Regions from separate parts of the Aerococcus sp. L_32 genome, predicted to be linked through region 4. Evidence: riboswitches for the same ligand, from Rfam matches in the RefSeq annotation. Region 4 holds a riboswitch; each other region holds the start of a gene.
What was found. Region 4 has a riboswitch for FMN ahead of ACRCJ0_RS05230 (energy-coupling factor ABC transporter ATP-binding protein). Riboswitches for the same ligand answer to the same signal wherever they lie in the genome.
Positions count from the first base shown of each region.

Region 1: linked by a shared signal. The riboswitch ahead of ACRCJ0_RS05295 (energy-coupling factor ABC transporter ATP-binding protein) and the one ahead of ACRCJ0_RS05230 (energy-coupling factor ABC transporter ATP-binding protein) in region 4 are both predicted to bind FMN.
Region 2: linked by a shared signal. The riboswitch ahead of ribD (bifunctional diaminohydroxyphosphoribosylaminopyrimidine deaminase/5-amino-6-(5-phosphoribosylamino)uracil reductase RibD) and the one ahead of ACRCJ0_RS05230 (energy-coupling factor ABC transporter ATP-binding protein) in region 4 are both predicted to bind FMN.
Region 3: linked by a shared signal. The riboswitch ahead of ribD (bifunctional diaminohydroxyphosphoribosylaminopyrimidine deaminase/5-amino-6-(5-phosphoribosylamino)uracil reductase RibD) and the one ahead of ACRCJ0_RS05230 (energy-coupling factor ABC transporter ATP-binding protein) in region 4 are both predicted to bind FMN.

Region 1 covers NZ_JBOEQF010000051.1:5,950-13,681, reverse strand. The annotation lists partial or broken gene ACRCJ0_RS05305 (acyltransferase family protein) at 1-1,138, shown strand, start outside; gene ACRCJ0_RS05300 (OsmC family protein) at 1,274-1,723, shown strand; FMN riboswitch at 1,798-1,923, shown strand; gene ACRCJ0_RS05295 (energy-coupling factor ABC transporter ATP-binding protein) at 2,043-2,885, shown strand; gene ACRCJ0_RS05290 (energy-coupling factor ABC transporter ATP-binding protein) at 2,861-3,793, shown strand; gene ACRCJ0_RS05285 (energy-coupling factor transporter transmembrane component T family protein) at 3,794-4,582, shown strand; gene truA (tRNA pseudouridine(38-40) synthase TruA) at 4,607-5,464, shown strand; gene aroD (type I 3-dehydroquinate dehydratase) at 5,620-6,402, shown strand; gene fabV (enoyl-ACP reductase FabV) at 6,635-7,732, shown strand, end outside.
Region 2 covers NZ_JBOEQF010000032.1:9,145-16,876, forward strand. The annotation lists gene ACRCJ0_RS03825 (DEAD/DEAH box helicase) at 1-33, shown strand, start outside; gene ACRCJ0_RS03830 (DUF4298 domain-containing protein) at 692-1,006, opposite strand; gene ACRCJ0_RS03835 (hypothetical protein) at 1,045-1,275, opposite strand; gene ACRCJ0_RS03840 (cupin domain-containing protein) at 1,428-1,862, shown strand; gene ACRCJ0_RS03845 (tautomerase family protein) at 2,105-2,488, shown strand; gene ACRCJ0_RS03850 (GNAT family N-acetyltransferase) at 2,579-2,992, shown strand; gene ACRCJ0_RS03855 (DNA-3-methyladenine glycosylase 2) at 3,156-4,061, shown strand; gene ACRCJ0_RS03860 (methylated-DNA--[protein]-cysteine S-methyltransferase) at 4,074-4,601, shown strand; gene ACRCJ0_RS03865 (endonuclease III domain-containing protein) at 4,610-5,248, shown strand; FMN riboswitch at 5,340-5,461, shown strand; gene ribD (bifunctional diaminohydroxyphosphoribosylaminopyrimidine deaminase/5-amino-6-(5-phosphoribosylamino)uracil reductase RibD) at 5,581-6,675, shown strand; gene ACRCJ0_RS03875 (riboflavin synthase) at 6,676-7,278, shown strand; gene ACRCJ0_RS03880 (bifunctional 3,4-dihydroxy-2-butanone-4-phosphate synthase/GTP cyclohydrolase II) at 7,279-7,732, shown strand, end outside.
Region 3 covers NZ_JBOEQF010000049.1:4,547-12,278, forward strand. The annotation lists gene ACRCJ0_RS05125 (hypothetical protein) at 1-468, opposite strand, end outside; gene ACRCJ0_RS05130 (6-phospho-beta-glucosidase) at 465-1,892, opposite strand; gene ACRCJ0_RS05135 (MurR/RpiR family transcriptional regulator) at 1,987-2,727, opposite strand; gene ACRCJ0_RS05140 (DUF4298 domain-containing protein) at 2,828-3,130, opposite strand; gene ACRCJ0_RS05145 (cupin domain-containing protein) at 3,552-3,986, shown strand; gene ACRCJ0_RS05150 (tautomerase family protein) at 4,228-4,611, shown strand; gene ACRCJ0_RS05155 (methylated-DNA--[protein]-cysteine S-methyltransferase) at 4,711-5,238, shown strand; gene ACRCJ0_RS05160 (endonuclease III domain-containing protein) at 5,323-5,961, shown strand; FMN riboswitch at 6,056-6,177, shown strand; gene ribD (bifunctional diaminohydroxyphosphoribosylaminopyrimidine deaminase/5-amino-6-(5-phosphoribosylamino)uracil reductase RibD) at 6,298-7,392, shown strand; gene ACRCJ0_RS05170 (riboflavin synthase) at 7,393-7,732, shown strand, end outside.
Region 4 covers NZ_JBOEQF010000050.1:5,959-13,690, forward strand. The annotation lists gene fabV (enoyl-ACP reductase FabV) at 1-1,121, opposite strand, end outside; gene aroD (type I 3-dehydroquinate dehydratase) at 1,351-2,133, opposite strand; gene truA (tRNA pseudouridine(38-40) synthase TruA) at 2,304-3,161, opposite strand; gene ACRCJ0_RS05220 (energy-coupling factor transporter transmembrane component T family protein) at 3,183-3,971, opposite strand; gene ACRCJ0_RS05225 (energy-coupling factor ABC transporter ATP-binding protein) at 3,968-4,903, opposite strand; gene ACRCJ0_RS05230 (energy-coupling factor ABC transporter ATP-binding protein) at 4,879-5,721, opposite strand; FMN riboswitch at 5,841-5,966, opposite strand; gene ACRCJ0_RS05235 (OsmC family protein) at 6,037-6,486, opposite strand; partial or broken gene ACRCJ0_RS05240 (acyltransferase family protein) at 6,622-7,732, opposite strand, start outside.

The sequences.
Region 1 (7,732 bases), on a different contig from region 4:
TGCAGCGACGTTCACTTACTATGGTGGAATGTTTGGCTTTGATTTATTAGCTGCTATAATGATTGCCTTGTTGACTTATGAAGGCTCTTGGATTGGTTTCCTATTGAAATTTAAACCCTTGCGGTGGTTAGGTCAACGTACATTCCATATGTATTTATGGTATTACCCAATCAATGTGCTGTTCCATATGGTACCAACCAGCCAGAATCGGTTTACAAATAGTATTTGGCCACAAGTCATTTTGATTATTATCCTGTCGTGTTTATCTTATGCCTTACTAGAGGAAAAAAGATGGCCGGTGCCGGTTTTCAATGAAGTGCGTAACAACCAACCCGTCCATCTTTTTACTAAGGTTCGTAACTTGTTTAAAGAGCCGGCACCCTGGTTGACCCGCATTTTATTCATTGCATTTGCCCTCGTTTTCCTAGGAGGCGTGAGTGCGGTGGCGGTGTCTAAACCGGCTGACAATGTGACGGTAGAGGAGCAGCAAGCTGCTGAACAAGCCAAGAAGATTGAAGAACTGAATAAACAAAGGGCTGAGCAAGAGAAGCAAGCTGACGCTAGTCTGTCAACTTATAAAGACAGTTTAAGTGAGGCGTCGCTAGGATTTTATGAAGGGATTCCAGATGAACAAGCCCGCTTTGCCTATCAATTACCGGTAACCTTTATTGGTGACTCCCTCATGGTGGGCGAATCAGAGGGTTTGTACACCTTGTATCCTAATGCTATTGTTGATGCGGCGGTTGGTCGACAGTTATATACCTTAATTGGCTATCCAGCTAGCTTAGAAGCACAGGGTATGCTAAAAGATGTCGTTTTGGTTGACCTAGGTGCGAATGGTGGCTTTACGTCAGCTCAATTGTCTGACTTCTTAGATGAGATTGGCCGGGATAAAACCATTTTCCTAGTCAATACCCATGTCGACCGTCCTTGGGCATCTGATGTCAACAAGACTTTAGCTGAAGCAGCTAGTGACGATAGTGATTCAGTATATTTACTGGATTGGCATGAATTCTACAGCAACCACGAAGAAGCGTCCACTTGGTTGAGCCAAGACGGGGTCCACTTTAATCCAGACGGAGGCCAAGTGTGGTTGCAGTTTATCACCAACGGTATGTACGTAACCTTGAAACAATAAAATTTCCATATATAAATGAATCATTCGGTGAAAAGGCAATTGCGGATTTGAGTGCAATTGCCTTTTTTGTGTTGGAAATTAAGGGTATAATGACCCATATTAGAGCGTTATCAAGAGGATGGAGGCAATGCGCATATGGCTGAGGATAAATTGTTGTATACGACACGGGTGCATAATGATCAAGGACTTAAGGGAACGGCCTGGGTTGAAGGGGAGAATGAGCTGCGGGTTCAAACGTCAAGTCCTTTGAAAGCGAATGAGCCTGGGACGAACCCAGAACAATTGATTGCCTTATCATGGGCTACGTGTTTGAATGCGACCATCGAAATTGCTTTAGACCGACACGGTATCAAGGGTATGACCAGTGAAGTGGTCGTTCAAGTGGATTATAAATTAAACCAGGAAACGACCATTACTTATTTTGATTTTAAAGTAGATGTCTATCTCGATTTACCACGTGATCAGGCGGAAGCTATTGTCTATGAGGCAGAAGAACGTTGTCCGGTATCTCAAATTATCGGTGATTATCCTTATACGGAAATGGTGATTCATGCTAATGATCTTGGGGATGGTACAAAGGCATAAACAAGGTGTCTTGACATCTAATCATTGCTTTTACTGGTGGATTTGTGTAGACTAAACTAAGTGAAAAACAAATGAAATGTCTTCAGGGCAGGGTGCGAGTCCCGATCGGCGGTAAAGTCCGCGAATTACCAGGTAAATCAGGTGATTGAACTAGTGGAATTCTAGTACCGACTGTTACAGTCAGGATGGAAGAAGCGTATAGCAGGATGAACGAGACGGCGATGCAAGTCTAGCTGGACTTGGGCTTCTTTGACAAACTCTTCCAAGTAACGTTGGAGGAGTTTTTTTCTTAAATATATTAAGTGAGCGAGGGAACAAGATGGCGAAACCGATTATTCAGGTTCAAGATTTGTCTTTTCAATATAGTCAATCAGACGAGAAATTAGCTATAGATGGCCTATCAACGACTATCTATGAAGGTGAATGGCTAGCAATTATTGGCCATAATGGGTCGGGGAAATCGACCTTTTCAAAATTATTAGTGGGCTTACTAGAAGCCAAGTCAGGAATCATTCAGGTGGACGATAAGGTCCTTTCTATGGAGACCTTATGGGATATCCGTAGTCAAGTGGGGCTAGTCTTTCAAAATCCAGACAACCAATTTGTTGGGGCAACGGTTGAAGAGGATGTGGCTTTTGCCTTGGAAAATATGGGTATGCCGGTTGATGAGATGCATGCCCGTGTTGAGTCTGCCTTGAAACGGGTTAAAATGTGGGACTATCGCGACAGGGAACCCGCAGCCTTATCAGGTGGTCAAAAACAACGAGTAGCTATTGCGGGTGTGATTGCTGTGGCACCGAAAATCATTATTTTAGATGAATCGACTTCAATGTTAGATCCTGAAGGGCGTGACGAATTGATGGCAGTCGTGGCGGATATCAAACAAGATAATGCCCTGACTGTGATTTCGATTACCCATGATTTAAACGAGGCGGCGGAAGCTGACCGGATGCTTGTCTTTAAAGAAGGGCAAATTATTAAAGAGGGGACGCCAGCTGAAATCTTTACTTACGGGAATGATTTAACTGAGATTGGTTTGGATGTGCCTTTTTCTGAGCAACTAAAAAGCGCTCTTGCTAAACGCGGTGTGGCTGTGCCGGATGCATATTTTGATGAAGAAGGGTTGGGTGAATGGTTATGCAAATCGCATTTGAACAAGTAGGCTTTACTTACGGTGCTGGGACACCGTTCGCCAGTGTAGCCTTGCATGATATTAACGTGACGATTCCAGATGGGTCATATACGGCGATTATTGGCCATACAGGGTCAGGAAAGTCGACCATTACCCAACACCTTAACGCCTTGGTACAACCAACTGTAGGCCAAGTACGGATTGGTGAGACGGTTGTATCAGCTGACTCTAAGCCAAAAGACTTGAAGAAAATCCGCCAACGAGTAGGGATGGTCTTCCAATTTCCTGAAGGTCAACTATTTGAAGAAACTGTTATTAAAGATGTCATGTTCGGTCCTATGAATTTTGGTGACGGTGAAGCGACAGCCCGCGAGAAAGCTGAAGCGGCTTTAGCAGCAGTGGGGATTGCCCCGACTTTATTTGAGCGGTCACCTTTTGAGTTATCTGGTGGGCAAATGCGCAGGGTAGCCATTGCTGGGGTGATTGCCATGAAACCGGAAGTACTGGTATTAGATGAGCCAACTGCTGGACTGGATCCAAAAGGTCGGATGGAAATGATGTCAATGTTCGACCGCTTGTACCGAGACCAAGGGTTGACGATTGTTTTAGTGACCCATCAAATGGAAGATGTGGCAGCATATGCCAACCACGTGATTGTGATGGATGGTGGGACTTGTGTGAAAGAAGGGACGCCAGCTGACATCTTTGCGGACCCTGCTTGGTTAGCCAGCCACCAATTGGCTTTACCGGACGCAGCTGATTTTGCCTTTAATCTACAAGGTAGATTAGACCGCCAGTTATGGGACACAGCGACTGACGTCCCATTAACGGTGGATGCTTTAGCTGACTTAATTGTTGATAAATTGGCTTTAGCAACCGGGCAAAATGACGACGACAAGTTAAGCGGATTTATTACAGGGGAAGGGGGCCAATTATAGATGAAAGATAAATTGATTATTGGCCGGTACATTCCCGGTAATTCCTTGATGCACAAACTGGACCCAAGGGTGAAATTGGTGGGCTTGATTGTCATGATGTTGCTGGTGTTTGCGGCAACTGATGTCACGACCAATATCGTCATGATTGCAGTGGTTACGAGTTTGGTCTTTTTAACTGGGATTTCTTTAGGGATATTTTTACGTGGTTTAAAACCCATGATTGCTATTATCATTTTTACGGTAGCCCTACAAATCCTCTTTACGCATACTGGGGACGTCCTGTGGTCATTTGGTCCACTAGCCTTAACAACTGGTGGTTTATCCAATGCGGCCTATATTTTTGTCCGCTTCCTATTGATTATTTTCCTATCGACGATTTTGACTTTGACTACTCAACCCCTGGCTATTACCGATGCCATGGAAGCCTTGTTGAAGCCTGTTCGTAACATTTTGCCAGTCCATGAGATTGCCTTAATGTTATCGATTGCCTTGCGATTTGTCCCGACCCTACTAGAAGAGGCAGATAAGATCATGAATGCACAGCGGGCACGTGGTGTAGACTTTTCAGAAGGGAATATCCTTGAGCGGGTAAAAGCCTTTATTCCAGTCCTAATTCCCTTGTTTATTTCTGCCTTTAACCGAGCTTACGACCTAGCCACTGCCATGGAAGCGCGTGGTTACAAGGGTGGTGAAGGCCGGACCAAGTACCGTCAATTGCATTGGGGCAAACTAGATACCCTTGCCAGTATCTGTCTTGCGGTTTTGACCGTTGTCATGATTATCTTATAGCCACTAGTAGAAGGAGGGCGCATTTTGCCTAGATTTAAAGTAACCTTGCAATACGATGGAACACCATTTGTCGGCTTCCAGGTGCAACCAAATGGCCACACTGTACAAGAAGCCCTTGAAAAAGCCTTAAAGCTCATGTCAAAAGGACAGACGATTCCTGTTGTTGGGTCAGGCCGGACCGATTCAGGTGTTCATGCCCTTGGCCAAGTCATTCATTTTGACTATCCAGCGGAAATTGGTGAGGAAGCGGTCTTAAGGGCAATGAATTCAATCCTTGATGATGCTATTCGAATCACTAAGGTTGAACGGGTGGAAGATGATTTCCACGCCCGTTTTCATACTAACGGTAAGAAGTATATTTACAAGGTAGATACGTCCAAGTTTCCGTCACCATTTACTAGACAGTATATGTACCACCATCCCTACCGGACGGATATTAAGCGTATGCAGGAGGCCTTAAAGGACATTATCGGCGTTCATGATTTTAAGTCCTTCTGTTCGACTAAAACGGATAAAACCAACTTTGTCCGAGAAATTTACCGGGCCGAAGTGACGGCTGACCCGGATGCAGAAACCTTGACCTTTGTCTTTGAAGGGTCAGGGTTCTTGTACAATATGGTCCGGATTTTGGTGGGCACAACGCTTCAAATTGGGGATGGGTTAAGACCAGTTGACGAGATGAAACGGTTGATCGCAGCCGAAGACCGGAATGAAGCAGGGCCCACAGCAGCCGCACATGGCTTGTATTTATCGGAGGTTTATTACCTAGGGCTAGAGGGCCGCCGGCAGGTTTCGCAGGCTTATAGCGACTATAAAGTTGGTTTAAGTACTCCTGTGGATGCAAGTATGAGCTTAGATACAAATTCAGATGAAGACTTTTAGGAATGGTCGACAAATTTGATGATATGAATGAAGAATAAGTTCTTTAATCTTTGGTCACAAATTTTATATAGCTTAAAAGGCAAAAACTCGATACAATATACATATCAAATTGTATCGAGTTATTTATTTTGCCTTGATGTCAGAAGGAGTCCAACATGAAGAGTGTAAAAATTGCTTCCTTGAAGTTCGGGGAGGATAGACCAAAAATTATTATTCCCTTGGCCGAGGATAATACGGTAGATATTATTAACTGTGCCAATTTCTACCGCCGTCAACCAGGCGATATGGTGGAATGGCGGATTGATTACTTTGACGATTTCGACGAGCTGGAAGAGTTGGTTGAATTGAGTAAACGGGTGAAAACCTCTATTCAAAAACCCTTACTTGCCACCTTTAGAACCTTGAGCGAGGGCGGGGAGTCAGCTATTGGCAAGAGCCAGTATGTTGAAATGTACCGGTATTTAATCCAAGCCAAGGCTGTCGACGCTATTGATATCGAGTTTGAGCGAGGCCAGGACATCTTAGACAACCTGATTCCTTACGCCCACAAACACCAAGTCAAAGTCATCGTTTCCTACCATGATTTTGTGAAAACCCCTTTGGAAAATGATATAGTCAAGCGCCTACAAAAGATGGGTCAGTCAGAGGCGGATATTGTGAAAATGGCCGTCATGCCCCACGATGAAGCGGAGGTATTGGCTTTGATGAACGCGACCCACCAAGCGTCCACATTAATCGACCAACCCTTGATTACCATGTCGATGGGCCGTTTAGGTAAGATTACCCGAATTGCCGGGGAAATCTTCAAATCAACGGCTAGCTTTGCCACTATAGAAGGTATGTCGTCTGCTCCTGGGCAAATGGACGTTGAAGATGTGGAAGAATGCATGAACTTGTTGAATTTACGTGTAGATGACCTGGATGATGACGATTTCTAGGATATAATATGTTTCTAGGGTTGAAAAACGGCCATTAAGTAATGAAAATACGCATATGACAAGAGAGGATTGCAGGGTAAAACCGCAGTCCTTTTTGCTTTCAAAAAAATTTTCATTAAAGCTTTGATTTTTGATATAATCATGTAAAACTTTACTACTAGTTTCCTTAACTATATAATTAAAAAGTGAATTATCAAAAAATTGAGAAATTAGTAAATATTAGGAGACTTATATGACTTTAGAATTTAAGGCGAAAATGCGTGGAAATGTCCTTGTTGGTGTGAATCCGATGGGGTTGAAGCAAGAAGTAAACAATCAAATTCAATATGTTAAAGACCAAGGGACCTTTGAAGGGCCGAAGAAAGTTTTGGTATTAGGGGGCTCATCTTCTTATGGATTGGCTAGTCGGATTAACCTGGCTTTTGGTGCGGGGGCAGATACGATTTCAGTTTCCCACGGTGGGGGACCACGATCTGAGAAAAACCTTGGTAAGCCAGGCTGGTATAATAATATCTTTTTCCGCCAAGCAGCAGAGGCTGAGGGGCTAATCGCGAAAAATATTATGGCAGATGCCTTCTCTAACGAAGCGAAGGACCAAGTGATTGACTTCATCAAGAATGAATTCGGCGGAAAAGTGGACTTTGTGGTCTATTCATTAGCTTCAGGACGCCGTACAGACCCAAATACAGGGGAAACTTACAATTCAGTGATCAAATCAATCGGCCAAGAAGTTGTGGGACCAAACGTCAACCTACAAAAGGAAACCTTCTATGAACAAGTGCTTGAACCGGCCTCAGAAGCCGAAATTGAGGATACCGTAAAGGTTATGGGTGGAGAAGACTGGCGGATGTGGATGAATGCCTTACAGGAAGCGGACGTGCTAGCTGAAGGCGTTGAGACTGTCGTTTATTCTTATTTGGGGGCTGAATTAAACGAGTCATACTACAATAAGGGAACTTTAGGTCGCGCTAAAGCGGACTGTGACAATGCTGCCGCTTTAATCAATAAAGACTTAAAAGATATCAACGGAAAAGCGACTGTCGTTGTAGCAACTGCTGTAACAACTAAAGCTTCATCAGTTATTCCATTCTTCCCAGTTTATTGTCTGGGATTGTATAAGGTAATGGAAACACGCGGCCAACATGAAACGCCAATTATGCATATTGACCGGATTTTCCGTGACATGTTGTTTGGTGATAAGCCAGAGTATGATGACGAGGGCCGTTTGCGTCCGGATTCATGGGAATTAGATCCAGAAGTACAAGCTGAAGCCAAGGTTTTAATTGAACAAATCAACCAAGATAACTTCAATACAGATTTCACAGCTTGG
Region 2 (7,732 bases), on a different contig from region 4:
ATTGATCAATTACCACCACTTGAAGGAGTTTAAGCATATTAAATAAGATAAATGACTAGTCTATTTTATGGTGTTAATTGGTGCAAATTTTATCTATTCGTAACTTTTTATATGTTATTTTATACACTTTTAGATTTTCAGAGTTTGGATATATAGGGATTGATCAGTATAGATTCATCATAAATATTGATATTCTAGTTCTCAAAACGTTAATTGCTGCAGTCGTTGCGAATTTATTCGCTTACGAATGGAGTATGGGACGGAGATTTCGCAAGAAATCGAGTACCATTCAATTATTCAGTTCAAGACATCTTTCTTCATGGAAGGTGTCTTTTTTATTTGCCCAGAAAGTTTAAGTTGCACACCTGATGTAGAAGTTAGGTAGCAGGCACAAGGTGTGGAGAAGGAGGAGAGAGGTATGGATGTACTATGGGACGGAGACTTCCAAAGAAGTCGAGTACCAATCCATATACAAATCAAAAAGACATTTCTCACTTATGTGGGAAATGTCTTTTTTGTTTTTTTTGTGATAAACAGCCTAATAGCAATAAAATACCTGGATTAACTTATCCTAAAGCTTCTATTTTTGATAGATGCGCCAAATTAGGCTAAATATAATAGATGATAGCTATCTACCACTTAAAATTCACTTTAATTAGCAGTAAATAACTAAATTTTTATTATTGAGGGATTAGGAATTAGAGCTGTCTTCCAATAAGCTTTCACCAATACTTTTTAGTTTATTGGCTAAATCCATAATATCTATAACAAGGTCATAGCTGTAGTCTTCTCCTAGTACAGCTGTTGTACTAGCATCTTCAAATAAGCCTTGTTGTTCCATATTTAAATGTTTAAACCAAGTCTCACTGCCATAGTATTTAAGGAATAGTTTGATATTTGGTAGGTATCTTTCAAAATTTTCCAGGGAATTAGACATGACCTCAATTTCTTTAGAAATCCTCAAAAAATTTTCTTCCATCTCATAAAAATGTTCAGTATTTTTCAAGTTATCCCCAACTTTCTTAAAGCTTATCAATTTGACGATTATTTTATTGCACTGATGATGGTGGTAAATATTGGAATGATTGATACGGTACTATAAATTTGGGCAAGAGAAACAATGGGTTCCTCCCATGAAGGTGGTGCAATTAAAGCAATGCCGTAGAGAATAATAATAAAAATAAGATTTGTTAAAATCCTAGATAATGCTTGGCGCCAGCTTATTTGCTGTTTAAAATTAAATGCCTGTTGCCAAAATTGAATAAGTGATTTCATGATAAAACGCCTTTCTAAATATGGATGAATAATTAAAAAAAGCATAAACTAAAAATAAACAGCAAGCAACAAAATTATTTATGATCACTGATTCATAATATATTTGCATTTAAATATATAAGGAGTAGAATTATAGATAAGGAGGGATTATGATGACTGATAATAAATTTCTAACTGGTAATGTAGATAACGACAAAAAGCCATTTATTATAGATGTTGAAAAAGAAACGTTAGAGAATACAAATTTTCGTACGACAATTTGGACAGGTAGCAAGTTGCAGTTGACTGTTATGGAAATTCCTGTAGGCGGTGATATTGGTTTAGAAGTACATAATGAAAGTGATCAATTTATCCGTATCGAGCAAGGTGAGGGTCTTTGCCAGATGGGCCCTGCTGAGGACGATTTATCCTTTGAACAAAAAATTGGAGAAGATGAAGCAGTCTTTGTGCCACTAGGTTTATGGCATAATATCACCAATCGGGGGAGTGTACCGTTAAAACTGTACACCATTTATGCTAGCCCTGACCACGTACCTGGTACTGTTCATGGCACTCAAGAAGATGCTGAAAGCGATCCAAATGAATAAAGCAAACATGAAATGCATAAAAAGTACAAACAATAGTTAAATCAAGAAAACCGATGACCTTAAAAGCGTTATCGGTTTTTCTATGCTAGAAATCAACCAGTCTCTATAAAAAGATATTCCTTTACATATATCAAACAATGTATAGTACGGTACTTCTAAAAAGTTGTTGTAAGGTGAAACTAGCAATTTAATTAAATTTTCATATATAATAATATTACGCAAAAAGATAAGGAGTGTGCTACATGCCATTAGTTAGAATCGATCTATTAGAAGGTAAGACCGCAGAATTCAAATCACAACTAGGTGAGTTAGTTTACGAATCTATGCTTGAAACGATTGGAATCCCTGAAGAAGATAAGTTCGTGGTTGTTAATGATTTAAAAGCTGAAGAACTGATATTTTCTACCAATTATCTAGGTGTTGACCGTACAGAAGGTATCGTAATCATTCAAATCACAATGAATGAGGGACGTACAACTGAGTTGAAAAAAGCTTTATACAAGACAGTTGCTGATAAATTAAATAGCCAATTAGATATTCGCAAAGAAGATGTCTTTATCAACTTAGTAGAAGTAAATAAAGAGAACTGGTCCTTTGGTAATGGTATTGCACAGTATGCGGAGTAAATAATTTGAATTCTACTTTTTTGAAGTCATTAATGGTGTTGTTTATACAGTGATAATAATATAACTTTATATTTGATGATGGGAGGATATATGATACGAGATATTAAAGTTGAAGATGCATCGTCGATTGCTCTAATAGCTAGGGTTAGTTTAGGATATAACGTTACAATTGAAAAAGTAGCATCAAATATTTTAAACATTCAAAATCATTTTACAAAAGTTTTTGAGAAAGAAAATAGAGTAGTTGGTTTCATTCAAGCTGAGGTATATCATACACTATATTCAGATTCTGGCTTTAATATTCTAGGACTAGCGGTTTTACCTGAATATCAAGGACAAGGTATAGGTAGTGAGTTGATGGACGTGTTGGAACAGGAGAAAAATCTCAAACAATATAACTTTATTCGGTTGAATTCGGGTGTTGAAAGAGTAAAAGCACATCAGTTCTATCAGCATAAAGGATATGTTGCAACCAAAGAACAGAAGAGATTTATAAAACTATAATACTTTATTTAAATACCCTAGCTATCACTCTAAACTAGTGATAGCTAGGGTTTTGTTGTTGAAATGCAGTTTACTATACTAGTCCCGAAATTTAAAAAGCCAGATAGTGTTATTTATTTGCAATAGATGATGTTAAAATGGATTTAGTTAAAGGAGTTGTGGGATGATGACGTCAGACTTGCTACAAATTAATTTACCAGAAATATGCGCTTGGTCATCGATTATGGGGTATTTAAGCCGAACGACTAACGAAGTGATGTACAAGATGATAGGCGGTAAATTACGAAGAGCCTACAAGGTGGATGGAGAAATTTACTTATGTGAAATTAGTCCAGATACAAATCAAGAATATCTTCAAGTGCGGATTTTAAATGACCTAAAGTGGACTGACAACGCGAAATTTTATATCACGCGTTATATCCGTGACTGGTTTGATTTAGATACTGACCTCACCGATTTTTATATTATGGCGGAAAATGATCCACTATTAAGTAACCTGACCCAGCATTTTTATGGCTTAAGATTAGTTGGCATGCCTGACTTTTACGAAGTCATCACTTGGGGCATTCTTGGCCAACAAATTAACCTAATCTACGCGTATACCTTGAAACGTCGTTTTACAGAAAAATATGGAGAACCGATCAACTTCGAAGGGGAAACTTACTGGATTTACCCACAACCAGAAGCGATTGTCCAATCCACTGTTGAAGATCTTCGCCAACTAAAACTAACTCAGAGAAAAGCTGAGTATCTAATGGAAATTTCAAAGCAAATTACCGCTGGAAAAATGTCAAAAATCTATTATCAACAATTTCAAACTGCCAAAGCAGCTGAGAAAGAGATGACAAAAGTTCGTGGTATCGGTCCATGGACTGCCAATTATGTACTGATGCGCTGCTTACGACTCGGTGATGCCTTCCCAATGGCAGATATTGGCTTATTAAACGGGATCAAACAAATTGAAAATCTCGATATTAAACCTGATAAAGAGCGACTACTATCTCTACAAAAAGATTGGGGTTCTTGGTCTGCCTATGCTACTTTTTACATTTGGCGCCTATTACACTAAGGAGGAAATGCGATGTATTACAAATCATCTTACACCTCACCACTTGGTCAAATGACTATCGTGAATGATGAACATGCGATTAAAGGATTGTGGTTTAGTGATCAAAGATACTTTGGTGGTAAATACGACTTACAGACTATGATAGAAGGAGAAACGCCAGTGACAAAGCAAGTAAAAAATTGGTTAGATGCTTATTTTGCTGGTGAAAATCCCACACTTGATCCAACTATTCTAGCCCCTGAAGTAACGCCTTACCGTAAGCAAATCCTGAACGCACTGATTCATGTCCCTTACGGCCAAACGACTAGCTATAAGGAATTAGCTGATCAAGTTGCTTTAAATGCTCCTGGGAAAAGGGGTTCAGCTCGTGCAGCTGGCGGCGCTGTTGGCCACAATCCTATCTCGATTCTAATTCCATGTCACCGGGTTGTAGCCACTAATGGTGCATTGACTGGTTATGCAGGTGGTATCGACCGCAAAATTACCTTGCTGGCTTTGGAAGGCTTTGACCGGTATAAGCTAGAGAAACACCAAATTTAGGGAGCACTATGAAACAAATCAATATCAGAAAATTATATGACACGCTATTCACAGAAATGGGCCCACAAGGATGGTGGCCCGCAGAAAGTAAAGTAGAAATCATTCTGGGTGCTATTTTAGTACAGAACACTAATTGGCGAAATGTGGATAAATCTTTAAACAATTTAAAAGCAGCAACCGCCTTTTTGCCGGAGGAGATTTTAAAACTAAATGTAGAAGACTTAGAAATACTTATTCGCCCCAGTGGCTTCTACCGTAATAAAGCAAGAACGATACAGGCAACCTTTGAGTGGTTTAATGACCATAATTGGGATTATCAAGCGATTTCCGACCAATACGGCGACCATCTAAGGAGCGAATTATTGAAAATTCGAGGCATAGGCTTTGAAACGGGGGATGTCTTCCGAGTTTATATTTTTGATCAACCAGCGTTTATCGCTGATGCCTACGCTAGGCGATTATTCAGTTGGTTGACAGGAAATTCGTACACAACCTATCAAAGCCTTTACCAAGAAATTAACTTACCGGATGACTTCAATTATGAGGAAGCCCAGGAATTCCATGGCTTAATTGATGAGTTTGGCAAACTATACTTGGGTAAAAATGGCCAAGTAAAGGAAATTTTTTTATCAAATCACAAAAAATAAATACTCTATAGTATATATTTTTTGTTTAAAAAACACGTTTGGGTTTACATTTTCTTTTTAATACCGTATGATATCACCATAAACATTCAAATAAAATCTTCAGGGCAGGGTGTGATTCCCGACCGGCGGTAAAGTCCGCGACCTCCTTTAATTAGGGGCTGACTCGGTGTAATTCCGAGACCGACAGTAAAGTCTGGATGGAAGAAGAGTAGAATCAAAATAAACAATTACTATAAGTCTATAGTTTATTTGTGTGCCCTAGGAATCTTATTTCTAGGGCTTTTTTTCGTCACTCTGACTGGATTATTTGTTGTTTAGGAAAGGATGAGTGAATGAAAGACTATATGCAAAAAGCGCTAGATTTGGCTAAGCTAGGCCGAGGTTGGACCAAGTCGAACCCCATGGTGGGTGCAGTCATTGTGAAAAATGATCAGATTCTTGGCCAAGGTTACCACAAGCAATACGGCGGTCTCCATGCGGAAAGAGAAGCCTTAAAAGACGCTTTTGAAAAAGGCCATGATGTCAAGGGGGCAACGATTTACGTAACCCTTGAACCTTGCTGCCACTTCGGCAAGACGCCGCCTTGTACCCATGCCCTTATAGAGGCGGGTATTGAAAAAGTGGTGGTTGCTGCAACTGATCCGAATCCACTAGTTGCTGGAAAAGGCATCCAGGAATTAAGAAACCACCATATTGAAGTAGAAACGGGTCTTTTGGCTGAAGAAAGTGAAGATCTTAACCGTAAATTCAATTATTTTATGACCCGTAAGCAACCCTACGTCACCATGAAGTATGCCATGACCCTTGATGGTCGAACAGCTGCTTACACTGGGGATTCCCAGTGGATAACGGACAAAACTGCACGTGACCATGTCCATTACCAACGCCACAGTAACCAAGCCATTATGGTTGGGATTGGGACAGTGCTTGCGGATGATCCAGCGTTAACTGTTCGAATTGACGATTTTGGGGGGATTAATCCTATCCGTATCGTTTGTGATAGTAGCCTGAAGCTCCCCTTAACCAGCCAATTAGTCAAAACTGCTAAGGAAACGCCTACAATTATTGCGACAACTAATCAGAATCTACAAGATCACCAAGCCTATCAAGCAGCCGGTTGCCAGCTATTAATTGTGAAGGAAAAGAATGCCAAGGTAGATTTACTTGATTTAATCACCCAACTAGGCCAGCAAGGTATTCAAAGTATTTATGTTGAAGGTGGATCAAAACTAAATGCTTCGCTACTTGAAGCTGGTTTAATCCAGGAAATCCACACTTATATTGGTCCTAAAGTTATTGGTGGTTTTGACCAGTATAGTCCTATCAGTGGTTTCGGTTTTCCACATATGGACCAAGCGCTCACAAGTTATATCCAAGCAATCACGCCATTAGGTAAGGACTTTTTGATAGAAAGTAGGGTGGATTAAATGTTTACAGGAATTATCGAAGATATTGGCCGTATTGAAAGTATCGAGGCCATCAACAATGATGCAGGACTTCTTTTAACCATTGCCTCGGAAAAAATAGTATCCGATGTCAATCTAGGTGACTCTATTAGTGTCAACGGCATTTGTCTTACCGTGACGAATTACACCGATACTAATTTCCAAGTTGAAGTGATGCCAGAAACGATTGCGAAAACGTCTTTAGAAGGTATTGCTAACAATAGCCGCGTGAATCTGGAACGGGCAATGAAGGCAAATGCGAGATTTGGTGGTCATATTGTAAGTGGACATATTGATGGTATTGGTAAAATCACCGCAATTGAGGCGGATGGTATCGCTAATTGGTACACGATTCAAACAAGTAAACCATTAATGCGCTACATCATCATGAAGGGATCTGTTGCTATTGATGGCACAAGTTTAACAGTTGCTGGAGTTGAAGGAGATACATTTAAAGTATCAATCATTCCTCACACCAGTGAACAAACAATCTTTTCAACCTATCAAGTAGGCACTATCGTGAATTTAGAAAATGATATTGTTGGCAAGTATATTGAACAATTTACAGTGAAGGAGCGGGTATAGATGGATTTTTCAACAATCGAAGACGCATTAGCAGCTTTACAAGCAGGCCAAATCATTATGGTTTTGGATGATGAGAATAGAGAAAATGAAGGAGACTTAATTTGTGCAGCTGAGTTTGCAACAACAGCTAATATTAATTTTATGGCGACTCATGCTAAAGGGTTAATTTGCCAGCCAATGAGTCAGGAAATAGCTAGTCGTTTGAATTTGTCGCCAATGGTGGAGGATAATACAGATCCACATACAACCGCATTTACGGTATCCATTGACCATAAAGAGACAAGCACAGGTGTGTCCGCAATTGAACGCGGGTTAACCATGCGTGAAGCAGCAAATCCGAATAGCCAACCCAGCGACTTTAACCGTCCGGGCCACGTTTTCCCATTGGTGGCGAAAGAAAATGGTGTCTTGGAGCGAAACGGTCATACAGAAGCAACGGTTGATTTGATGAAAT
Region 3 (7,732 bases), on a different contig from region 4:
TCCTAAACTTCTAATCAATCCAATTGAACCTTTCGTAACCTTGCTAAGCCAAAAGACACATGCATCATAGGGGACCTTTCCTAGGTTTGCACTCGTATATATTCCGGCCCCAATTCCAAGTAATAATATACCTACAATTAGTAAAAGGAAGTTATTGGGGTTTTCGAGCCCTTTGTTTAGTATATATTCCGCAGTTGCACCAACAATATAAGGTTGGAGGATGCTACCAATACCAAGTTGGGTGCGGTCATAAAGTAAAGGAGGGATCAACATTAGCAAAGTGATGAACATATTAGATTGATTTAAAGTCATATTGGTATGCAGTGAAATACCTTGCCAAACCCATGAAAGTGCATCGCTCCCAAAACCTGTTGAGATGGATAATGAAACGCCAAGCCCCATAATTAAGGATCCGAATAAAAGAAGAAGGAAACGGCATAATACGGTTAGTTTAAATATGTTGTTCATTTCAAATTTTCACCATTACTTTTAATTACTTCTTGATACCAGTAAAAAGATTTTTTGGGAATACGTCGGAATGTTCCCTTACCGTAATCGTCTCGGTCAATATAAATAAAACCATAGCGCTTTGTCATTTCACCAGTACCATTAGAAATAGAATCAATACATGCCCATGAGGTATAACCGATTAATTCTACACCATCTAGAGTGACTGCATCAGACATGGCTTTAATATGTTCTTTATGATACTTAATTCTATAATCATCGTTGATCTTACCATCTTCTGTTAAATTATCGTTAGCTCCTAGGCCATTCTCCACAATAAACATGGGTTTATTGTAGCGATCATAAATTTCATTGATTGTAATTCGAAATCCTAACGGATCAATCTGCCAACCCCATTCACTTGTTTGTAAATAGGGGTTAATTTCTGAAGAAAAAATATTACTTTCAGTTTGATTAGCGCTATCAGGCTTGGCACTACTTACTCTTGAAGAATAATAAGAAAAGCTAATGAAATCTACAGTATGGTCTCTTAAAATCTTAAGGTCATCATTTTTAACAGGAATAGTGAGATTTTGACGTTCAGTTTGTTTTAAGTAATAGTTAGGATAACTTCCTCGCACCTGAACATCTGAAAACATATAGCTTTCACGTGAATCTAGAATAGATTTCCATACGTCTTTTGGATGTGGCGTCTGAGCATAATAACTTCCAGCAGCCAACATACACCCAATTTGAAAATCTGGATTTATTTTTTTAGCAAGCTGAGTTGCTTTAGCGCTTGCTATTAATTGATGGTGGATCACATCAGTTGTAATCTGTTCCCTATTATCATCTGGATTAAAAGTTAAGCCTGTTGCGACGAAAGGGAAATGCAAGACCATATTGATCTCATTAAAAGTAAGCCAATATTTGACATAATCTTTATAATGCTTAAACAATGTTTCCGTAAATTTTAAATAAAATTCAACAGTTAGACGATTTTTCCAACCACCATATTCATCAACCAAATACATAGGGATATCAAAATGATTGATAGTCACTAATGGTTCAATATTATACTTACGACATTCTTTAAAAACATTTAGATAGTGATCCAAACCAAGCTGATTTGGTTTGGACTCATTTCCCTTAGGATAAATCCTTGACCAAGAGATAGATAATCGATAAACTCTAAATCCCATTTTGGCTATTAGTGCAATATCTTCTTTGTAGTGATGGTAATGATCAATGGCGACTCTTGAGGGAAAGAAAGTGTTTGCTGGCAAAGATTTAGGGTCTAAATTCCCTGTACCCACTTGGAAGCGTAATTCTCCGTAAGGCATAAAATCTAGATTTGAAAGACCTCGACCATCGATATTATAAGCTCCTTCTGTTTGATTCGCAGCAGTTGCTCCGCCCCATAAAAAATTTTCTGGAAATGACATGTATATTCCTCCTTTTCGTATTACAAAAGTATAAGGAAGGAGTTGCTACTTAAAAAGGAAGTTTCTTTAAAGGAAACTTCCTTGACTAACCATTTTAGTAGTGTTGTTTTAAGTTAAAGATTAATAAATCAATAATATATTTAAAAAGGATTGTATTAAATTTTTCATGCTGTATGGGAACATATAACTGTTGTCCCTTAAAGCTTAGATTATTTTGACAAGTGATGAGCCATTTCATCCCATGAGTCTCCTCAAGCCTCTTCACTACACGCTTATTGTACTTGAAAGTATTACCGTTAACGCTGAGTACTAATAATAAATCATTGTCACTAATATTGTAGAAATGTTGAAAGTCAACATCGCAAATAATAATATTTTTATTAATCACTTGTAGCTCTATTTGAATTTGATAACAGAGGTAGCGAACATCTCCCTGGGCAAAGACAAATACAGTATTTGCTGCGGCGAGTTGTTCAGTTAATAAATCTAAACGAATATAATCTACTGAATTTGTTAAAGTATTAAGGCCATTCACCATAGTATCTGTAAAGTTTACAATATTATCTTTTGCATTATTAGACCTCTGTAAATCAAAACGGCGTCCCTCTAAAGATTCAAGATATTCTAAGCAAGCATCTTTAAAGTCAATGTAAGTTTTATAATCTAGATATCTGACATATTTCGAGATTTGACTTTTTGATACAAAGGTCCTATTAGCTATCTCATCCATTGTAATATAAGGAACTTCGTGAATATGTTCTTGAAAGAATAAACTTAATATATAGAAAGTTGAATTTTTTTTATAGGAATTTGTTACATCATTTAGTTTATCCATTATCAAGCGTATCAGTCCTTTATAATATGATGTTAAAGTAGTGAAAACAAAAGCTTAAAGTGTAGCAAAGAACCCATTTAATCTTCCATTAGATAATAAGCTATTCTTCTGTTAATTCATCACCAATAATTTTCATTTTCTTTGTCAAATCAACGATATCCATGACTAAGTCATAAGCGTAATCCTCGCCTAATACAGCCGTTGTACTAGCGTCCGACAATAGGCCTTCTTCGTCCATTTTCCGGTGATTAAACCAGTCTTTGCTACCATAATATTTAAGAAATAATTGAATATCTGAAACAGTCTGCTCAAATTTTTCTAAAGTATCTGACATTGCTGCAACTTCTTTACTAATCTTCAAGAAATTATCTTCCATTTCATAAAAATTATCAGTGTTCTTCACGTTACCCCCAACTTTCTTAAAGAATATACATTGGATGATTATTTTATTGCGCTAATGATAGTGGTAATTGTTGGTACGATTGAAATGATCGTATAAACTTGGACAAAATAAGCAATAGGTTCCTCCCATGAAGGAGGTGCAATTAAAGCAATAAAGTAGAGTATAATAATAAAAATAAGGTTTGTTAAAATCCTAGATAATGCTTGGCGCCAACTTATTTGTTGTTTAAAATTAAATGACTGTTGCCAAAATTGAATAAGTGATTTCATGATAAAACGCCTTTCTGAATATGAATGAATAATTAAAAAAAGCATAAACTAAAAATAAACAGCAAGCAACAAAATTATTTATGATCACTGATTCACAATATATTTGCATTTAAATATATAAGGAGTAAAATTATAGATAAGGAGGGATTATGATGACTGATAATAAATTTCTGACTGGTAATGTAGATAACGACAAAAAGCCGTATATTATAGATGTTGAAAAAGAAACGTTAGAGAATACAAATTTTCGTACGACGATTTGGACAGGTAACAAGTTGCAGTTGACTGTTATGGAAATTCCTGTAGGCGGTGATATTGGTTTAGAAGTACATCATGAAAGTGATCAATTTATCCGTATCGAGCAAGGTGAGGGTCTTTGCCAGATGGGTCCTGCTGAGGACGATTTATCCTTTGAACAAAAAATTGGAGAAGATGAAGCAGTCTTTGTGCCACTAGGTTTATGGCATAATATCACCAATCGGGGGAGCGTACCATTAAAACTGTACACCATTTATGCTAGCCCTGACCACGTACCTGGTACTGTTCATGGCACTCAAGAAGATGCTGAAAGCGATCCAAATGAATAAAACAAACATGAAATGCATAAAAAGTACAAACAATAGTTAAACCAAGTAAACCGATGACCTTAAAAGCGTTATCGGTTTTTTTATGCTAGAAATCAACAAGTCTCTATAAAAAATTATTCCTTTACATATATCAATCAATGTATAGTAGGGTACTTCTAAAAATTGTTGTAGGGTGAAACTAGCAATTTAATTAATTTTTCATATATAATAATATTATGCAAAAAGATAAGGAGTGTGCTACATGCCATTAGTTAGAATTGATCTATTAGAAGGTAAGACTGCAGAATTTAAGACACAACTAGGTGAGTTAGTTTACGAATCTATGCTTGAAACGATTGGAATCCCTGAAGAAGATAAGTTCGTTATTGTGAATGATTTAAAAGCTGAAGAACTGATATTTTCTACCAATTACCTAGGTGTTGACCGTACAGAAGGTATCGTGATCATTCAAATCACGATGAATGAGGGACGTACAACTGAAGTAAAAAAAGCTTTATACAAGACGGTTGCTGACAATTTAAATAACCAATTAGATATTCGCAAAGAAGATGTCTTTATCAACTTAGTTGAAGTAAATAAAGAGAACTGGTCCTTTGGTAATGGTATTGCACAGTACGCAGAATAAATAGCATTACTACAAGTACATAAAAGCCATACCCTAGCTATCCCCATCTTTTATTGAGATAGCTAGGGTATCTGTCATCTTAGCCCAGGAGGGATTACCATGTATTACAAATCATCTTACACCTCACCACTTGGCCAAATTGCTATCGTGAGCGACGATAAAACCATTAAAGGAGTGTGGTTTGCTGACCAAAAATACTTCGGTAGTCAATACGTCATGCAAACAATGGCAGCAGCTGAAACATCAGTAATCATACAAGTCAAGAATTGGTTAGATGCTTATTTTGCTGGTGAGAACCCAACTCTTGACCCAAACATTTTGGATCCAGAAGTAACGCCTTACCGTAAGCAAATCCTGAACGCACTGATTAATGTCCCTTACGGCAAAACGACTAGTTATAAGGAATTAGCTGATAAAGTTGCTTTAACCACTCCTGGGAAAAGGGGTTCAGCTCGTGCAGCTGGCGGTGCTGTTGGCCACAATCCCATCTCGATTCTAATTCCATGTCACCGAGTTGTAGCCACTAATGGTGCATTGACTGGTTATGCAGGTGGTATCGACCGCAAAATTGCCTTGTTGGCTTTGGAAGGCTTTGACCAATCCAAGCTAGACAACCACCAAGTATAGGTGTGACGCTAATAGGAATCCATTAATTTTTACATGAAGATGCAAGGAAAAATACCACATAACGGCAAAATAATTTAGGGTGAGATGATGAATAAATTAGCTATTAGAAAGTTATACGATACCTTATTAAATGAAATGGGCCCACAAGGTTGGTGGCCTGCTGATTATAAGGTAGAAATAATCCTGGGGGCTATCCTTGTTCAAAATACCAACTGGCGTAACGTTGAAAAGTCCCTAAATAACTTGAACGCAGCTACTGGTTTTTTGCCAGAAGGAATTTTAAAGCTCCCGTTAGAAGAATTAGAAACGCTGATTCGACCAAGTGGTTTCTACCGCAACAAGGCGCGAGCAATTCAAGCCAGTTTCCAATGGTTTGATAACCACAAATGGGATTATCAAGCCATGCAGTATGCATACGGAAAACAGTTGCGAAGTGAAATCTTGAAATTACACGGGGTAGGGTTTGAAACAGCTGACGTATTTCGCGTTTTTATATTTGACCAACCAGCGTTTATCGCTGATGCCTACGCTAGGCGTTTATTCAGTTGGTTGACAGGCAATTCGTACACAACCTATCAAAGCCTTTACCAAGAGATTAACCTACCGGATGACTTCACTTATGAGGAAGCCCAGGAATTCCATGGCTTAATTGATGAGTTTGGCAAACTATACTTGGGTAAAAATGGCCAGGTGAAGGGAAATTTTTTATCCAATCACCCATGATAAATACTCTATAGTATATATTTTTAATTTAAAAAATACATTTGGGTTTACATTTTCTTTTTAATACCGTATGATATCACCATAAACATTCAAATAAAATCTTCAGGGCAGGGTGTAATTCCCGACCGGCGGTAAAGTCCGCGACCTCCTTTAATTAGGGGCTGACTCGGTGTAATTCCGAGACCGACAGTAGAGTCTGGATGGAAGAAGAGTAGAATCAAAATAAACGAATACTATAAGTCTATAGTTTATTTGTGTGCCCTAGGAATCTTATTTCTAGGGCTTTTTTTCGTCACTCTGACTGGATTATTTGTTGTTTAGAGAAAGGATGAGTGAATGAAAGACTATATGCAAGAAGCACTTGACCTAGCCAAATTAGGACAGGGTTGGACAAGGTCTAATCCTATGGTTGGTGCAGTTATCGTAAAGAATAGCCAAATCATCGGTCGAGGCTATCATCAGCAGTATGGTGGTTTGCATGCGGAAAGAGAAGCCTTAAAGGATGCCAGCGAACAAGGGCATGATGTAAAAGGGGCAACTATGTACGTCACGCTGGAACCCTGCTGTCATTTTGGTAAAACGCCGCCTTGTACGCAAGCTATTATCGAAGCGGGTATTGAAAAAGTGATAGTTGCTGCAATTGATCCGAATCCTTTGGTTGCTGGAAAAGGCATCCAGGAACTAAGAAACCACCATATTGAAGTAGAAACGGGTCTATTAGCCAAAGAGAGTGAAGATCTTAACCGTAAATTCAATTACTTTATGACTCATCAACGCCCCTATGTCACCATGAAATATGCCATGACCCTAGATGGTCGAACGGCCGCCTATACTGGGGATTCCCAGTGGATAACGGACAAAATTGCACGAGAGCATGTGCATTACCAACGCCACAGTAACCAAGCCATTATGGTTGGCATAGGGACTGCGCTTTTGGATGATCCATCGTTAACTGTTCGAATTGACGATTTTGAGGGGCTTAATCCTATCCGTATTGTTTGTGATAGTAGCTTGAAGCTCCCCTTAAACAGCCAATTAGTGGCGACAGCGAAGCAAACGCCCACAATTATTGCGACAATTAATCAGGACCCAGAAGATCACCAAGCCTATCAAGCAGCTGGCTGCCAGCTATTGGTTGTGAAGGAAAAGGATAACAAAGTAGATTTACTTGATTTAATCACACAACTAGGCCAACAAGGTATTCAAAGTATTTATGTTGAAGGTGGATCAAGACTAAATGCTTCGCTACTTGAATCAGGTTTAATCCAAGAAATCCACACTTATATTGGGCCCAAAGTCATTGGTGGTTTTGACCAGTATAGTCCTATCAGTGGTTTCGGTTTTCCACATATGGACCAAGCGGTAACCAGTCATATCAGTGAAATTACCCAATTTGGCGACGACATTTTGATAGAAAGTAGGGTGGGTTAAATGTTTACAGGAATTATAGAAGATATTGGCCATATTGAAAGTATCGAGGCTATCAACAATGATGCAGGACTTCTTTTAACCATTGCCTCGGAAAAAATAGTATCCGATGTCAATCTAGGTGACTCTATTAGTGTGAACGGCATTTGTCTTACCGTGACGAATTACACCGATACTAATTTCCAAGTTGAAGTGATGCCAGAAACGATTGCGAAAACGTCTTTAGAAGGAATTGCTAACAATAGCCGCGTGAATCTGGAACGGGCGATGAAGGCAAATGCAAGATTCGGTGGTCATATTGTAAGTGGCCATATTGATGGTATTGGTAAAATCACCGCAATTG
Region 4 (7,732 bases):
AAGAACTCTTTCATGAAGGTATCCCAAGCTGTGAAGTCTGTATTGAAGTTATCTTGGTTGATTTGTTCAATCAAAGCTTTGGCTTCAGCTTGCACTTCTGGGTCTAATTCCCATGAATCTGGGCGCAAACGGCCCTCTTCGTCAAATTCTGCCTGGTCGCCAAATAACATGTCGCGGAAAATCCGGTCGATATGCATAATTGGCGTTTCATGTTGGCCTCGCGCTTCCATGACCTTAAATAGCCCTAAGCAGTATACTGGGAAGAATGGGATCACAGATGAAGCTTTAGTGGTTACAGCGGTTGCCACAACAACTGTTGCTTTCCCATCGATGTCTTTTAAATCTTCGTTGATTAAAGCGGCAGCCTTATCGCAGTCCGCTTTAGCACGGCCTAAAGTGCCCTTGTTGTAGTATGACTCGTTTAATTCAGCCCCTAAATAAGAATAAACAACGGTCTCAACGCCTTCAGCTAGCACGTCCGCTTCCTGTAAGGCATTCATCCACATCCGCCAGTCTTCACCACCCATAACCTTTACAGTGTCCTCAATTTCAGCTTCTGTAGCCGGTTCAAGCACCTGTTCAAAGAAGGTTTCCTTTTGTAGGTTGACGTTTGGTCCCACAACCTCTTGGCCAATTGATTTGATTACTGAATTGTAAGTTTCCCCGGTATTTGGGTCCGTACGGCGTCCTGAAGCCAATGAGTAGACCACAAAGTCCACCTTTCCGCCGAATTCATTCTTGATGAAGTCAATCACTTGGTCCTTCGCTTCGTTAGAGAAGGCATCTGCCATGATATTTTTAGCGATTAACCCTTCAGCCTCCGCTGCTTGCCGGAAAAAGATATTGTTATACCAACCTGGCTTACCAAGGTTTTTCTCGGATCGTGGTCCCCCACCATGTGAAACTGAAATCGTATCTGCCCCCGCACCAAAGGCTAGGTTAATCCGACTAGCCAATCCATAAGAAGATGAGCCTCCTAATACCAACACTTTCTTCGGTCCTTCAAAGGTTCCTTGGTCTTTAACATATTGAATTTGATTGTTTACTTCTTGCTTTAACCCCATCGGATTCACACTAACAAGGACATTACCACGCATTTTTGGCTTAAATTCTAAAGTCATATAAGTCTCCTAATATTTACTGATTTCTCATTTTTTTGACGATTCATCTTTATATTATATAGTTAAGGAAACTAGTAGTAAAGTTTTACATGATTATATCAAAAATCAAAGTATTAATGAAAGCTTTTTTGAAAGCAAAAAGGACTGGGTTTTACCCTACAATCCTCTCTTGTCATATGTGTATTTTCCTTACTTAATGGCCGTTTTTCAATCCTATAGGCAAATTATCCTAGTAATTTTCATCATCCAAGTCATCTGCATGCAAAGTCAACAAGTTCATGCATTCTTCCACATCTTCAACGGCCATTTGCCCAGGAGCAGACGACATCCCTTCTACAGTGGCAAAGCTAGCCGCTGATTTGAAGATTTCCCCTGCAATTCGGGTAATCTTGCCTAAACGGCCCATCGACATGGTAATCAAGGGTTGGTCGATTAATGTGGACGCTTGGTGGGTCGCATTCATCAAAGCCAATACATCCGCTTCATCGTGGGGCATGACGGCCATTTTCACAATATCCGCCTCTGACTGACCCATCTTTTGTAGGCGTTTGACTATATCATTTTCCAAAGGGGTTTTCACAAAATCATGGTAGGAAACAATGACTTTGACTTGGTGTTTGTGGGCGTAAGGAATCAGGTTGTCTAAGATGTCCTGGCCTCGCTCAAACTCGATATCAATAGCGTCAACAGCCTTGGCTTGGATTAAATACCGGTACATTTCAACATACTGGCTCTTGCCAATAGCTGACTCCCCGCCCTCGCCCAAGGTTCTAAAGGTGGCAAGTAAGGGTTTTTGAATAGAGGTTTTCACCCGTTTACTCAATTCAACCAACTCTTCCAGCTCGTCGAAATCGTCAAAGTAATCAATCCGCCATTCCACCATATCGCCTGGTTGACGGCGGTAGAAATTGGCACAGTTAATAATATCTACCGCATTATCCTCGGCTAAGGGAATAATCATTTTTGGTCTATCCTCCCCGAACTTCAAGGAAGCAATTTTTACACTCTTCATGTTGGACTCCTTCTGACATCAAGGTAAAATAAAAAACTCGATACCATTTGATATGTATATTGTATCGAGTTTTTACCTTTTAAGCTATATAAAATTTGTGATTAAAGATTGAAGCACTTATTCTTTATTAACTTCTTCAATATTTTGATCATCAAAATTGTCGACCGTCTCTAAAAGTCTTCACCTGAATTTGCCTCTAAGTCCCCACTTGCACTCATAGGCGTCCCTAAACCAGATTTATAGTCGCTATAAGCCTTGGAAACCTGCTGGCGATCTTCTAGTCCTAGGTAATAAACCTCCGCTAAATATAAGCCATGTGCGGCTGCTGTGGGTCCTGCTTCATTCCGGTCTTCGGCTGCGATCAATCGTTTCATCTCATCAACTGGTCTTAACCCGTCCCCAATTTGAAGCGTTGTGCCCACCAAAATCCTGACCATATTATATAAGAAGCCTGATCCTTCAAAGACGAAGGTCAAAGTTTCTGCATCGGGATCAGCCGTCACTTCAGCTCGGTAAATTTCCCGGACAAAGTTGGTTTTATCCGTTTTAGTCGAACAGAAGGACTTAAAATCATGGACGCCGATAATGTCCTTTAAGGCCGTTTGCATTCGGGTAACGTCCGTTCGGTAGGGATGGTGGTACATATACTGTCTAGTAAACGGTGACGGAAACTTAGAGGTATCTACCTTATAGATGTACTTCTTCCCATTCGTATGAAACCGGGCGTGGAAATCATCTTCCACCCGCTCAACCTTGGTGATGCAAATGGCATCGTCAAGGATTGAATTTAAGGCTCTTAAGACCGCTTCCTCCCCAATTTCCGCTGGATAATCAAAATGAATCACTTGGCCAAGAGCATGAACGCCTGAATCGGTCCGACCTGACCCAACGACAGGAATCGTCTGTCCTTTAGACATGAGCTTTAGGGCTCTTTCAAGGGCCTCTTGTACGGTATGCCCATTTGGTTGCACTTGAAAGCCGACAAAGGGTGTCCCGTCGTATTGCAAGGTTACTTTAAATCTAGGCAAAATGCGCCCTCCTTCTAGTGGCTATAAGATAATCATGACGATGGTCAAAACAGCAAGACCGATACTGGCAAGGGTATCTATTCTGCCCCAATGCAATTGACGGTACTTGGTCCGTCCTTCACCGCCCTTGTAACCACGCGCTTCCATGGCAGTGGCTAGGTCATAAGCCCGGTTAAAGGCTGAAATGAATAAGGGAATGAGGACTGGAATAAAGGCTTTCACCCGCTCAAGGATGTTGCCTTCTGAAAAGTCCACACCACGTGCCCGCTGTGCGTTCATGATCTTATCCGCTTCTTCAAGTAGGGTCGGGACAAATCGCAAGGCAATCGACAACATCAAGGCAACCTCATGGACTGGCAAAATGTTACGAACAGGCTTCAACAAGGCTTCCATGGCATCTGTAATAGCCAGAGGTTGAGTGGTCAAAGTCAATATCGTCGATAGGAAAATAATCAATAGGAAGCGGATAAAAATATAGGCCGCATTAGACAAGCCACCAGTTGTTAAGGCTAGTGGCCCAAAAGACCACAGGACGTCCCCGGTGTGGGTAAAGAGGATTTGTAGGGCTACCGTAAAAATAATAATCGCAATCATGGGTTTCAAACCGCGTAAAAATACCCTTAAAGAAATCCCAGTTAAAAAGACTAGACTCGTGACCACCACGATCATGACGATATTGGTCGTGACATTAGTTGCCGCAAACACCAATAGCATCATGACAATCAAGGCCACCAATTTCACCCTCGGGTCCAGTTTGTGCATCAAGGAATTACCGGGAATATACCGGCCAATAATCAATTTATCTTTCATCTATCATTGACCCCTTCCTCTGTACTAAGTCCGTTTAACTCGTCGTCGTCATTTTGCCCGGTCGTTAAAGCCAAGTTATCAACGATTAAATCAGCTAAAGCATCTACCGTTAATGGCACCTGAGTCGCTCCATCCCATAACTGGCGGTCTAATTTACCTTGCAAATTAAAGGCAAAATCAGCTGCGTCCGGTAAAGCCAATTGGTGGCTGGCTAACCAAGCAGGGTCGGCAAAAACGTCAGCTGGCGTCCCTTGTTTCACACAAGTCCCACCATCCATCACAATCACGTGGTTGGCATAAGCTGCCACATCCTCCATTTGATGGGTCACTAAAACAATCGTCAACCCTTGGTCTCTATACAAGCGGTCGAACATAGACATCATTTCCATCCGACCTTTTGGATCTAGTCCAGCAGTTGGCTCATCTAATACCAGTACTTCCGGTTTCATGGCAATCACCCCAGCAATGGCTACCCGGCGCATTTGCCCACCAGATAATTCAAAAGGTGACCGCTCAAATAAAGTCCGAGCAATCCCCACTGCTGCTAAGGCTCCTTCAGCTTTCTCGCGGGCTGTCGCTTCATCGTCGCCAAAATTCATCGGCCCGAACATTACATCTTTAATGACCGTTTCTTCAAATAGTTGTCCTTCAGGAAATTGGAAGACCATCCCTACTCGTTGACGGAGCTTCTTCAAGTCTTTTGGCTTAGCGTCAGCTGACACCACCGTCTCACCAATTCGTACTTGTCCTACAGTGGGTTGTACCAAGGCGTTAAGGTGTTGGGTAATGGTCGACTTTCCTGACCCTGTATGGCCAATAATCGCCGTATATGACCCGTCAGGAATCGTTACATTAATATCATGCAAGGCTGCACTGGCGAACGGTGTCCCGGCCCCATAAGTAAAACCTACTTGTTCAAATGCGATTTGCATAACCATTCACCCAACCCTTCTTCATCAAAATATGCATCCGGCACAGCCACCCCGCGTTTAGCTAAGGCGCTTTTTAGTTGCTCGGAAAAAGGCACATCCAAACCAATCTCAGTTAACTCATTCCCGTAAATAAAGATATCAGCTGGCGTACCCTCTTTAATAATTTGTCCTTCTTTAAAGACAAGCATCCGGTCAGCTTCCGCCGCTTCGTTTAAATCATGGGTAATCGAAATCACAGTTAGGGCCTTATCTTGTTTGATATCCGCCACAATTGCCATCAATTCGTCCCGACCTTCAGGATCTAACATTGAAGTCGATTCATCTAAAATAATGATTTTTGGTGCCATAGCAATCACGCCCGCAATCGCAACCCGTTGCTTTTGACCACCAGATAAGGCTGCTGGTTCCTTGTCGCGGTAGTCCCACATTTTAACCCGTTTCAAGGCAGACTCAACACGGGCATGCATCTCATCAACCGGCATACCCATATTTTCCAAGGCAAAAGCCACATCATCTTCAACCGTTGCCCCAACAAATTGGTTGTCTGGATTTTGAAAGACTAGCCCTACTTGACTACGGATATCCCATAAGGTCTCCATAGAAAGGACCTTATCGTCCACCTGAATGGTACCTGACTTGGCTTCCAGTAAGCCCACTAATAATTTTGAAAAGGTCGATTTCCCCGACCCATTATGGCCAATAATCGCTAGCCATTCACCTTCATAGATACTCGTTGATAGGCCATCTATAGCTAATTTCTCATCTGATTGACTATATTGAAAAGACAAATCTTGAACCTGAATAATCGGTTTCGCCATCTTGTTCCCTCGCTCACTTTAAATATTTAAGAAAAAACTCCTCCAATGTTACTTGGAAGAGTTTGTCAAAGAAGCCCAATTCAGCTAACCACTTGCATCGCCGTCTCGTTCATCCTGCTATACGCTTCTTCCATCCTGACTGTAACAGTCGGTACTAGAATTCCACTAGTTCAATCACCTATTGCTGCTGGTAATTCGCGGACTTTACCGCCGATCGGGACTCGCACCCTGCCCTGAAGACATTTCATTTGTTTTTCACTTAGTTTAGTCTACTAAAATCCACCATTAAAAGCAATGATCAGATGTCAAGACACCTTATCTCTTTGTACCATCTCCATGATCATTAGTGTGAATCACTATTTCCTTATAAGCATAGTCACCGATGATCTGAGATACCGGACACCGGCCTTCTGCCTCATAGACTATAGCTTCCGCCTGGTCACGTGGTAAATCGAGGTAGATATCTACTTTGAAATCAAAATAAGTGATGGTTGTTTCCTGATTTAATTTATAGTCCACTTGAACGACCACTTCACTGGCCACACCCTTGATACCGTGTCGGTCTAAAGCAATTTCGATGGTCGCATTCAAGCACGTCGCCCATGATAAGGCGATCAGTTGTTCTGGGTTAGTCCCAAGCTCATCAGCTTTCAAAGGACTTGACGTTTGGACCCGCAGCTCATTATCCCCTTCAACCCAGGCCGTTCCCTTAAGCCCTTGATCATTATGCACCCGTGTCGTATACAACAATTTATCCTCACCCATATGCGCATTGCCTCCATCCTCTTGATTATGCTCTAATATGGGCCATTATACCCTTAATACTCCTAGCAAAAAAGGCAATTGCACTCAAACCCGCAATTGCCTTTTCATCTAATGTTTCAATTTTATATAGAAATTTTATTTTTTCAAGACTTCGTACATACCGTTGGTGATAAACTGCAACCACACTTGGCCTCCGTCTGGATTAAAGTGGACCCCGTCTTGACTCAACCAAGTGGACGCTTCCTCGTGGTTACTATAGTATTCATGCCAGTCCAATAAGTAGATGGTATCACTATCGTCACTGGCCACTTCAGCTAAGGTTTTATTGACATCAGCTGCCCAAGGGCGGTCGACATGGGTATTGACTAGGAAAATCGTCTTATCCCGTCCAATCTCATCTAAGAAGTCAGACAATTGAGCTGACGTAAAGCCCCCATTAGCTCCTAGGTCAACAAGAACCGTGTCATGGAGCATTCCCTGTGCTTCTAAGCTAGCTGGATAGCTAATTGAGGTATATAACTGGCGACCAACCGCCGCATCAACAATAGCATTAGGATACAAGGTGTATAAACCTTCCGATTCACCGACCATTAGGGAGTCACCAATAAAGGTTATAGATAATTGGTAGGCAAAGCGGGCTTGTTCATCAGGAATCCCTTCATAGAATCCTAGTGACGCCTCACTTAAATTGTCTTTATAGGTTGATAGGCTCGCGTCTGCTTGTTTTTCTTGTTCAGCCCGTTGTTTATTCAATTCCTCAATCTTCTTGGCCTGGTCAGCTGCTTGCTGCTCTTCTACTGTCACATTGTCTGCTGGTTTAGAAATTGCAACAGCACTCGCACCACCAAGGAATATGAAGGTAAACGCTAAGAATAAAATACGGGTCAACCAAGGTGCCGGCTCTTTAAACAAATTACGTACCTTTGTAAATAGACGAACGGGTTGATTATTTCGGACTTCATTAAAAATCGGCACCGGCCATCTTTTTTCCTCTAGTAAGGCATAAGACAAGCAGGATAGGACAATAATCAAAATGACTTGTGGCCATATACTATTAGTAAACCAATTCTGACTGGTTGGAACCATATGGAACAACACATTGATTGGATAATACCATAAATACATATGGAATGTACGTTGACCAAGCCACCGCAAGGGTTTAAATTTCAATAGAAAACCAACCCAAGATCCTTTATAAGTCAACAAGGCAATCATTACAGCTGCTAATAAATCAAAGCCAAACATT